Regions from separate parts of the Sediminibacterium sp. FW305-C-49 genome, predicted to be linked through region 1. Evidence: riboswitches for the same ligand, from Rfam matches in the RefSeq annotation. Region 1 holds a riboswitch; the other holds the start of a gene.
The links. A riboswitch is a leader RNA that binds a small molecule or an ion and turns the genes downstream of it on or off. The one in region 1 is predicted to bind S-adenosylmethionine.
Positions count from the first base shown of each region.

Region 2: linked by a shared signal. The riboswitch ahead of ACH3Z1_RS04140 (phosphoadenylyl-sulfate reductase) and the one ahead of ACH3Z1_RS00255 (trans-sulfuration enzyme family protein) in region 1 are both predicted to bind S-adenosylmethionine.

Region 1 is NZ_JBIQXS010000001.1:63,666-69,720, forward strand. Features, by position in the region: gene ACH3Z1_RS00245 (GNAT family N-acetyltransferase) at 83-532, shown strand; gene uvrA (excinuclease ABC subunit UvrA) at 601-3,480, opposite strand; SAM riboswitch class I at 3,669-3,785, shown strand; gene ACH3Z1_RS00255 (trans-sulfuration enzyme family protein) at 3,970-5,151, shown strand; gene ACH3Z1_RS00260 (homoserine dehydrogenase) at 5,158-6,055, shown strand, end outside.
Region 2 is NZ_JBIQXS010000001.1:994,339-1,000,393, forward strand. Features, by position in the region: gene ACH3Z1_RS04130 (sulfate adenylyltransferase subunit 1) at 1-347, opposite strand, end outside; gene cysD (sulfate adenylyltransferase subunit CysD) at 358-1,266, opposite strand; gene ACH3Z1_RS04140 (phosphoadenylyl-sulfate reductase) at 1,351-2,088, opposite strand; SAM riboswitch class I at 2,306-2,418, opposite strand; gene ACH3Z1_RS04145 (nucleoid-associated protein) at 2,689-3,732, shown strand; gene ACH3Z1_RS04150 (hypothetical protein) at 3,770-4,315, opposite strand; gene ACH3Z1_RS04155 (penicillin acylase family protein) at 4,452-6,055, opposite strand, start outside.

The DNA of each region.
Region 1 (6,055 bases):
ATATTTTCTCCAGCGGGCCAAAGTTGTGAAATAAATATGGTACTACCACTATTTTTGCTCCTGTTCATTCATTTATTACTCCATGAGCCCATATAACTGGTACTACAAAAGCTTTAATGACCTTTCTCCACAGGAATTATATGCCATCATGCACCTAAGAAGCGAGGTATTTGTGGTGGAACAGAACTGCCCTTATCTTGACCCGGACGGGAAAGACCTGCAATCATGGCACCTGATGGGCTGGGATAGCAATAAACTGGTGGCCTATAGCCGTTTATTACCTGCCGGACTTGCATTTGAGGAAATTTCAATTGGTCGGGTAGTGAGTTCTCCTGCTTACAGAGGCACGGGTGCAGGAAGAGAACTGATGAAAAATGCCATTGAAACAGCTTACTATTTATTTGGTCAGCAACCAATAAGAATAGGTGCGCAACTATATCTCCAGCAATTTTATGAATCACTCGGCTTTGTACAGGTAAGTGAAATGTACCTGGAGGATAATATTCCACATATAGAAATGGTTAAGAGATAAGCTTCGAGCTGCTAGCCACTAGCTTCTAGCGACATTCATCTAGAAGCTAGTAGCTAGCAGCTCGAGGCTTACCCCTTTAGTTCCTCCTTCACAAACCTCGCCGTATGACTTTTTTTATTGTGGATCATTTCTTCGGGGGTGCCTTCAAATAAAATGATACCACCACCATCGCCACCTTCAGGGCCCAGGTCGATAATGTGGTCTGCCACTTTTATTACATCGAGGTTGTGTTCAATAACCAATACGGTATTACCCCTGTCTACCAGCTTATTCAGCACATCCAACAAATGGCGTATATCCTGGAAATGCAGACCCGTTGTGGGTTCGTCAAGAATGTAAAATGTTTTGCCGGTATCTTTTTTTCCAAGCTCTGTTGCAAGCTTTACCCGTTGTGCCTCACCACCACTCAGTGTTACCGCTGACTGACCTAATGTAATGTATCCGAGGCCTACATCCTGTAACACTTTTACTTTTCTATAGAGATAATGTACAGGTTGAAAAAAATCGCAGGCTTCATCAACGGTCATATTCAATACATCACTGATTGATTTGCCTTTGTATCTTATCTCCAGTGTTTCACGATTGTATCTTTTGCCGTTACACTTTTCACAGTGCACATACACATCTGGAAGGAAATTCATTTCAATGACACGCATGCCACCACCTTCACACATATCGCAACGGCCTCCTTTTACATTAAAAGAAAAACGTCCTGCGTTGTATCCCCTGATTTTTGCTTCGGGAACCGATGCAAACAAAGTTCTGATCTCTGTAAAGAAACCACAATAGGTTGCCGGATTGCTTCGTGGTGTTCTGCCAATGGGTGACTGATCAATTTCAATCACTTTATCAATATGCTCAAGCCCCTTGATACTCTTGAATTCCATAGGTGTCACCCTGCTGTTATAACAATGTTTCGATAACAGTGGATATAAGGTTTCATTGATGAGTGTTGATTTACCACTTCCACTTACACCACTCACCACAATGAGTTTACCCAATGGAAACTGTACGCTTACATTTTTCAGGTTATTGCCACCCGCACCTTTTAACTCCAGTATTTTTCCATTGCCACTTCTTCTCTCTGCAGGTATTTCAATACTTTTTTTCCCATTCAGGTATTGTGCTGTTTCGGACTGACTCTTCAACACCTCGGATGGAGTTCCTTCTGCAACAATTTGTCCGCCGTAAGTACCTGCCCTCGGACCGATATCAACAAGATGATCTGCCGCCAGCATAATATCTTTATCATGTTCCACTACCAATACCGTATTCCCAATGTTTCGCAGATTTTGGAGGGCTTTGATGAGTTGATGGTTATCGCGCTGGTGCAACCCGATGGATGGTTCATCAAGTATATAAGTAATACCCTGCAACTGCGATCCAATTTGTGTAGCAAGCCTGATACGTTGCGACTCTCCACCGCTTAATGTTCTGGATGGCCTGTTTAACGAGAGATAAGTAAGGCCCACATCCAGTAAAAACTGTAAACGCTCTCTGATTTCTTTCAGGATATCTTTTGCGATAACATTCTGCTTATTGTCTAACCTTTTCTCAATTCCTTCAAACCATTTCTGCAGTTTATCGAGGTTCAGGTTACTGAGTTCTGAAATATTTTTTTCATCTACCTTAAACCAGAGACTTTCTTTTTTCAGTCTTGCTCCTTTACATTCCCCACAGGTTCTCAGTTCCATGAATTGTTCCACCCATTCCCTTAAAGCCTCACTGCTGCTCGTTCCTGTGAACCAGCGTTTGAGCATGGGAATAATACCTTCAAAAACACCTTCATAAGGTGTTCCTGTAGCTACTTCATCCATATCTACCATTTCTTCCGTAACACCATCCGCATTTCCGTAGAGTAATATATTGAGTGATTTTTCGGGTAGTTCTTTGATGGACTTATCAAGGCTGATCTTATTCTTTTTTGCGAGTACTTCTACGTTTCTGAACATGTAGGCATCCCGTTGCTCACCCAACGGTGCAATACCTCCTTCTTTTATACTCAGTGAACGATCAGGTATCACCGCTTCCATACTCACCGAATAAACATTGCCTAATCCTTTGCAAACCGGGCAGGCGCCATAGGGTGAATTAAATGAAAATGCATTGGGTGAAGGTTCCTCATAACTAATCCCCGTCTCTTCACACATCAGTTGTTTGGAATACTGTACAACTTTACTGGTATCATTGATGAGGAGGAACATCAGGTCTTTGCCCATTTTCAGGGTCTGCTGTACACTTTGACTCAATCTTACCCGCATACCATCCGTTACCTGCAAACGGTCTATTACCACTTCAATATCATGGATTTTATAACGGTCTACCTGCAATTTGGGTGTGAGATCAATTACTTCACCGTCAACCCTTACTTTGAGAAATCCTTTTTTGCGGATATCTTCAAATAGCTCACGATAATGACCTTTTCTACCACGAATCAATGGCGCCAGTAAAGTGATTTTTTTCTGTTTGTATTTCTGAAAAATATTGTCAACGATTTCTTCCTCGCTGAACTTGATCATCTTCTTCCCCGTGTTGTAACTATATGCTTCCCCAATCCGTGCAAATAACAAACGCATAAAGTCATATACTTCTGTAACGGTACCAACCGTAGATCGCGGGTTCTTATTGGTTGTTTTTTGTTCGATGGAAATAACAGGTGAAAGCCCGGTAATTTTATCTACATCGGGTCTCTCCATATCGCCCATAAACTGGCGTGCGTAGGCACTGAAACTTTCCATGTACCTGCGTTGTCCTTCATTATATATGGTATCGAAAGCGAGAGATGATTTACCGCTTCCGCTTACGCCCGTGAAAACAACCAGTTTATTTTTAGGAATGCTTATGTCGATATTTTTCAGGTTATGCTCCCGCGCGCCGTACACAGAAATCTGCTCTTCCTGAAATGATGGAGGAGATGTTTTATTCTCCTGTGAAGTCTTTTTTGCCATAGCTGAAAGGTAAAGATAAGAACATCCGGTCAGCCTTTTTGTTGCAAGCGAACGAGTGTTAGGAAAAAATTTTATGCGACGAAACGCTTTACAGCAAAAGGTTTCACAGAATTAACAAATTTATTTTTTATACAGATTTGGTAAATTGATCGGCAGCACCCTACTTTTGTACCAGTTCTTTCAACAACAACTTATCAAGAAAGGCAGAGGGAATTGGCCCGATGATGCCTTGGCAACCCATATCGCTTACTCAGCGGTACGAAGGTGCCAAATCCGATTCCGCCACAGGCGGAAAGAGATAAGTCAGAGTAAAAGTTTGATTTCAAAACGGTTCGCCGTTCTACATAGTTCAAGCTCATCTGACTTACCGGGTGAGCTTTTTTTATGCTCTGCCGGTAAGTTCACTCTCCTTCAGGATTTGTTGCTGCGAAAAACACTGATTAACAACATTCATCATTTCTTTCTCAGGAAAGAAGCAAACTGTTTAACATGAGCAACGCAACACAACTGATTCACAGTATTCCGGTTGACCCACTTACCGGTGCCATTGCCGTACCCATTTACCAAACTTCCACTTTTGTGCAGGAGGCACCTGGTGTAAACAAAGGTTATGATTATGCCCGTAGCGGAAACCCCACACGTGCCACACTAGAAAAGTTAATTGCCGAACTGGAAAATGGTGAAGTGGGCCTTGCATTTGCCAGCGGACTTGCAGCCATCGACAATGTCATCAAACTACTGAAGACCGGAGATGAAATTGTTGCCGTTGATGATATTTATGGTGGTGCTTTCCGTCTTTTTAATAATGTATATGAACAGTTTGGCATTAAAGTACATTATGTAGACACTAGTGATGTAGCTAATATTGTGGATGCCATTACCCCAAAAACCAAACTGATCTGGCTGGAAACGCCTACCAACCCTACTTTAAAAATTTCAGACATTGCGGCCATTGCTAAAGTGGCCAAAGCCAATGGCTGTTTACTTTGCGTAGATAATACTTTTGCTACACCTGCCTTACAACAACCTCTTTCATTGGGAGCTGATATTGTGATTCACAGCGCTACCAAATACCTGGGCGGACACAGCGATCTGATTGCCGGTATTGTAGTAGCCAAAGACCAAGAAATCGGTGCCCGGTTAAAATATTTACAGAATGCCTGTGGTGCCATATTGGGGCCATTTGATAGCTGGCTGGTGATTCGTGGTATTGAAACACTTCACCTGCGTATTCGCCAGCATTGCAGTAGTGCACTTGCTGTTGCCCAGTTTCTGGAATCGCACCCGGCAGTTGATAAAGTGTACTATCCGGGTTTAAGTACACACCCCAATCACGAAGTTGCAAAAAAGCAGTCCAAAAATTTTGGCGGTATCGTTTCTTTCTCCCTGAAAGAAGATACAGCGCAGGCAGCCATTGATTTTGTTAGTGCTACCAAACTATTCAAACTCGCAGAAAGCCTGGGTGGAATTAAAAGTCTAGTATCACATCCGGCTAATATGACCCACAAATCTATTCCGGCTGAGAAAAGAAGATCCGCAGGTGTTTCAGACAGTCTGATACGCTTATCAATTGGACTCGAAGAACCAGAGGACCTCGTGGCTGATCTTTCAGACACATTTGACCGTGTATATTCTAAACAACAACAATATTCAACAAACACTATAGCATAAACAGCAATGGAAGCACACAAACAGTTAACGATTGGATTATTTGGATTTGGCGTAGTAGGTGAAGGCTTGTACAAAGTATTACAGCAAACACCTTCATTAAAAGCCAGCATCAAAAAAGTATGTATCAGGAATGCAGCTAAGAAAAGAGATGCTCCTGCTGATTTATTTACGACCGACAGACAAGTGTTACTGAGTGATCCTGAGATCAATGTAATCGTAGAAGTAATTGATGACGCCAATGCCGCTTTTGAGATTGTTTCAACTGCATTACGCAACGGTAAATCGGTAGTCAGTGCCAGCAAAAAAATGATTGCTGAACATTTACCTGAATTGCTCGAAATACAGGCGCAAACCGGCCAGTCATTTTTATATGAATCTTCCGCCTGTGCTTCCATCCCTGTCATCAGGAACCTGGAGGAATATTACGATAATGACCTGCTTCATTCTATCAAAGCCATTGTTAATGGATCAACTAATTTTATCCTGACCAAAATGTTTGAGGATAAGCTCGATTTCCAGTCGGCTCTTCTACTTGCTCAGCAATTAGGCTTTGCCGAAAGCAATCCGAAATTAGATGTGGAAGGATATGATGCACTTAACAAATGGGTTATCCTCCTGAACCATGCTTATGGTATTGTTACCAGCCCTAATGACGTACTCTTCAGTGGTATCCAGAATATTCAGCTAAGTGATGCATTGGTGGCCAAGGAAAAAAACCTCGACATCAAACTGATTGCCCAGGCTAAAAAATTAAAGAACGGTTCGGTTGCCGCTTTTGTATTGCCTCAATTTGTAAAACAGGATGAGCCACTTTCTTTCGTGAAAAATGAATATAATGGTGTGGTTATTGAAAGCGGTTTTGCAGATAAACAGTTCTTTTATGGAAAAGGGGCCGGCAGTTTCC
Region 2 (6,055 bases), 930 kb from region 1:
TGTCTTGCATCGATGAGAATAATAGCAAGATCGGAGTTGGATGCGCCCGTTACCATGTTCCGGGTGTACTGGATATGACCAGGTGCATCGGCGATGATAAATTTCCGTTTGGGGGTAGCAAAATATTTATAGGCCACATCAATGGTAATGCCCTGTTCTCTTTCGGCTCTTAAACCATCGGTAAGCAGTGCGAGATCAATCTCACCATCTTCCTTGTTTTTACTTTGTTTTTCCAGTGCTTCAAGGTGATCGATCATGATCGATTTACTGTCGAACAATAAACGGCCTATCAGGGTCGATTTCCCGTCATCTACACTACCTGCTGTTATAAATCGGAGTAAGTCCATTTGTTTTGTTTTAGAAATAACCATTCTTTTTTCTGTCTTCCATTGCCGCTTCGCTTACTTTATCATCAATTCTTGTTTCACCACGTTCACTGGTTTTAGTTGCGGTGATTTCCCTGATGATATCATCAATACCGGAAGCATTTGATTCCACTGCAGCGGTACAGGTCATATCACCCACTGTGCGGTATCGTACTTTTTTGGTAACCACCGAATCTGTATCATCCAGTTGTATGAATTCAGATAAAGCAATAAGCTGTCCCTCATGTTCCAACACGGTACGCTCATGCGCAAAGTAGATGGAAGGCAATGCAATATTTTCTCGCCTGATATAATTCCATATATCCAGTTCCGTCCAGTTACTGATGGGGAACACGCGTACATTTTCTCCTTTGCTGATTCGGCCGTTATAAGTGTTCCATAATTCGGGGCGTTGCAGTTTGGGGTTCCACTGACCAAACTCATCTCTCACTGAAAATATTCTTTCCTTGGCCCTCGCTTTTTCTTCATCACGTCTCGCACCGCCGATACAGGCATCAAAACCAAATTCCTCTATCGTATCGAGTAAAGTGTAGGTCTGTAAAGCATTTCTGCTGGCAAATTTTCCTTTGGGTTCAGTGAGCTGTCTTGACTTGATGGTATCTTCCACTTTTCGTACCACTAATTTTTCTCCAATTGTGGCTGCCAGCTCATCTCTGAACTGTAAAGCCTCGGGAAAATTATGGCCTGTATCAATATGCACCAGTGGGAAAGGAAACTTACCCGGACGAAATGCTTTCAAAGCCAGGTGCACCAGCGTAATGGAATCTTTACCGCCACTAAACAATAAAGCCGGTTTTTCAAACTGGCCAGCCACTTCGCGCAGTATATGTATGGCTTCCGATTCGAGCTGATCGAGATAATCTAATCTGTACGCACTCATGCTTCTGCTTTTTTTAAGTTTTCATGTGTTTATTTCTATTGATGTTGGCCACATGCAATTCGCCAATAAATATTTCTGTTGTTATCATGATTTGTTATGGCTCATTTCATGTGAATGCAATCCGCATTCTTTTTTGCTATTGTCTTCCCACCACCAGCGACCTGCCCTGAAATCCTCTCCCGGTTTAATGGCCCTTGTACAAGGTGCACAACCAATACTCACAAAACCTTTGTCGTGTAAAGGATTATATGGAATGGCTTTCTGATGGATATATTGTTTTACTTCTTCTGTTGTCCAGCTAAGTAAGGGGTGATATTTTATGATCTGGTTCGATGCATCCCATTCAATCGATGTAAGGTCCTGCCTTGCAGGTGAATGTTCTGCCCGCAGACCTGTGATCCAGATGGCATTGCCTGATAATGCTTTTTTCAGGGGTATGACTTTCCGGATATTACAACAGGCTGATCTCAGTTCCGGTGAATCGTAAAAGGCATTGGGACCATTGGTTTCAATGTATGCAGACAATGCCTGTGCATCCGGGTAATATGCTTTGATACTGGTTTTATAAAATTCCAGTGTGCGGCTCCAGGTACTATAGGTTTCAGGAAAAAGACGACCTGTATCGAGTGTAAACAAGGATACCGGTAAATGATTGGTTTGTATAATATCTGTAATCACCTGGTCCTCGTAACTGAAACTGGTGGAAAAAGTAACCGCATCCGGATAAGCTTCTGCCAGAAAAGCAATGGCTTCTTTAGGAGAATAGTCCCGGAGTTTTTGCTGTAAATCCGCAGCTATGCTGCTATGGAGAACTTGTGACATAATTTTTGTTTGGATCGATGAAAGCGGGCAGGCAAGTATCAGTAACCTATTTACAGGTACAACAACAGCATCTGTTGTGAATCATTGATAATGGTGTCATTTTGTTGAATTGCATACGCTCAGTTAAATCGTTCCAGACATGGTATAAAAAAAGGCACCCGATGCTCAGTCAGAATGCCTTGTATTATTACAGTTGCTGTATACGTATAAGAACACTGACTTATCTCATCCCGCCTGAGACGGGACCGGATTTGGCACCTTGCTCCAATAAAATAAGAGTGGTTGCCAAGGCTTCACAGGGCCAATTCCCTCCGCCTTTCTTGATAAGAATGTATAAGAACGAATACAAAGATAGGGGGAAAATTATATTCCCTACTAAATAAGTAGACTTTTTTGTAAAAGAAATGTCAATTTAGGGGGTTAGCAGTTAGCTATTAGCTATTGGCTGTTAGGGTTAACTGTTAAAAGTGATGGTTTTTATTAATCGGTGAACCACCCGATACAAACCACTAGTCATGCACACCCTCTAAACAACTGCTAACGCCTAACAGCTAATAGCAAAAACCTGCTCCAACTGCAAGAGATGTTTTACTTTGCGGCATGACTCAGATTGATAGTGTACAATTAGAGCAGGTGATCCTGCATAAAGTGGGTAACCCTACCAGGGGTGAGGAATTGAAACTCTCCGTAAACCCTTTAACATTGAACGATGAAATCGTCAGAGGTCTTCTCACCAGGTATTTTCTTTCACCCTTTAACGAACATGAACAATACCAGTTTACCCATATCAGCAGCCTGGAGCTGAATGAAGTGTACCAGTATGTGAATGGCATTTTTGATGATCCCAAAAGCTTTGTTTCCCAATCTGCCTTACTGGCTTCTTTTTTATACCAGAAAAGCACCCATGCAAGGGTAAAAGAAGGTGAACTATATGTTACCCGTTTCAGCAATGTTCCTTTTGGTACCGAATATGTGGATGCCATTGGTTTATTCAAAAGTGAAACCAAGGAAACCTTTTTAAAAGTATTTCCGCATGGTCAAAGCTGGGAAGTGATTGCGGAAGATGGAGTAAACATCAACAAACTTGATAAAGGCTGTTTGATTTTTAAAAAGAACAGAGAAGAGGGTTATGTGGTTTGCGTGGTAGACAATACCAACAAACAGGACACACAATACTGGGTTTCTGATTTTTTACAGGTGACCAGATCTGCCAACAGCTACCACCACACAAATGATACGCTGGGCATGTGCAAACTGTTTATCAGTAATGAATTGAATGAAAAATTTGATGTCAGCAAAAGTGACCAGATCGATTACCTGAACCGCAGCATGGAATACTTCAGTTCCAAAGAATCTTTTAACCTGACGGAGTTTGCGGAAGAAGTATTACATCATCCGGAAGTGATTGACAGCTTTACCCAATACAAACAACAATATGAAGTAGCCAGACAGGTGAATATTGAAGACAGTTTCGATATTCATCTGGCAGCCGTAAAAAAACAGCAGCGTATTTTTAAAAGTGTATTAAAGCTCGACAAAAACTTTCACGTATATATCCACGGCAGAAAAGACCTGATTGAAAAAGGATATGATGAAATGAGTGGCAAGCATTATTACAAGCTCTATTTTGACGAAGAGAGCTAAGGGGGAGGAAGCTGTGAGCAAATTTTCTCCGTTACTACTATCCTCCGAAAGGGTCGTCTTCGGCTTTTAATAAGTCTCTCAGGTGCAACAGTGCTTTGCGGATTTTATTGGCATAATCAGGATCATTGATCGGAACAGGCCAACTGATTAAGCTGGTATTTTCATTTTTATTGAACTGAGGATAATATTGAGAACAGGTACATGCATACTTACCATTACCTTTTTTTAACCAGACACTCATCAAGCCACTACCGGTAGCCGGAGCATAAATGGTATCAATATACATAGGATTGAAAGTAAAAGAATAACCGCAAAAAAGGGAAGGAAGACTTGTGCTGTTGTATGGCCTGAAATAGAGGCTATAGCTAAAAGTCATGATACTTTCATTAAAATACAGATAGGGATTTGATACATATTTGTCATCCAGACTGGTAGCTGCTCCAATCCTCACTGTGTATTCTCCGTTGAGTTCATTCAGCTTTTTCTTCAGGTAATTAACTGTTTCACCTTTGGTAAGTGAAACATCCTGTGAAAAACTTAGATTAGAAGATAGTAAAGCGGTAAATAAGAGAAGGTATCGCATATGAATTGTTTACAACAATTGTAAAGTAAAAAAAGTTTGCTTAACGTTTAATAGCGATAGAACTAAACTGTATATCATAACTATAAAATACCTAAATATCGGTAAGCAATATTATTACGATCATAGCCTAAGCTGTTTAGCGAAGCGGTTGTAACAGCGAAATTTCTTTTGTGTGGTGCATGATTTTCTGTTTTGAAAAATAGGATGGAAAGAACTGATCTCTGGCCCATTTTTCGAATAAATTACGATAGTATGGACTTTCAGGATCACCAGACTGGCCGGGGGTATTAATCATTAATGTTTTATCCCAATCCTTTGTATCCACCACCAGTCTGAAACTGGCGCCACTGAGCTGGTTATCGATACCACCGTTTGCACCGGGTGTATGTCCGTTACCGCCCCTTGGTAAAGGACCATGATCTAATCTGTTGCGTAAATCTGCGTCAACAAAAGCAGACAATGGATGTCGAATCAGCGCATGCTTGAATTTTGGTTGTCCGTATTGCCACTGATTCATGTCTGTTCCCAATCTTGTTTTTAATGCTGCAACGGCTTCTTTGAATGTGCTTGCCAGGAATGCATCCCGTAATTGCTCTGCAGATCTGCCCGTTTCTTTAAAATAGGTCCTTGGCGTTGTCAGCATTTTAATAATGGTTGTCAATTGTAAGCTGATTAAGCCTCTTGCTGCTGCTGGTATAAATGTGGTTCCTGCCTGGATATATATTTGCCGCTCCCACTGGGCATAGATAGCAGCCGGTATACTTTCCATACCCAGTACAAAATTCCATTGATCTAGGTATTTTTTTGCAGCGATGGAGGCTTCATCGGTCAGTTGAACTTGTTTAAGCAGTGGAACCAGTTCACTTGCCGGAACAGAGAAATAATCGTTTTGTAATTGTGCCATTTCTTCAATCGTAAATTTTTTATTCTGGCTCAATACCTGGTTGACCCTGTCGCCTCTATAGGCATCAGCCCAGGTATAACCCACTGCATCCCATCTTTTATAGGATGCTGGTGTTACATGCTGATTGGCAGTGGCAAAAAATCCTTTTTCAGGATTGAGTACATGTGGGCGTTCTTTAATAGGTAAATAATTTCCCCATTCATAGCGGCCATCGCCGGGTATGGGAACATAACCGCTGAAGTTTTTCCGCACAGGTACAATGCCCACTGCCTGCCAGCCTATATTTCCTTTTTTATCTGCCCATATCATATTCTCACCGGGTATATGACTATAAGCGCAGGCTTCTCTGAATGATGCCCAGTCTGTAGCCTGGTCAATTCTTAAGGATGCGAGATAGGGTGCCCCTCCGGGCTCCAGCCATGCACATTTAACAGCATAGGCTTTATGATTCACCGAATCGATATAAGTAACCGGACCATGCAGGGTATAAAATAATTTTGCAGTAACACTTGCTGCATTTTTTACGGCTATTGTTTCTTCGATCGATTTCATATCAACCCATTTTCCTTTATGCCTGTACTGATTTAAGTTGGCGGGATTCAGGTCGTACACATACAAATCTTCGCCATCCGTTTCATAGATGGTGAGTCCCCAGGCACCGTATTCATTGTGACCGATGGAAACACCTGGAATTTCGGGTTCACCCCCGCCCACCACATTCCAGCCCGGAGCCACCAGGTGTACCATGTATCGTAAAGAGGGTGCCGCAATTTTGCGATGCGGATCATTGGCCAGTAACGGATAACCGCTGGCCGATTTTTTACCACTCACAATCC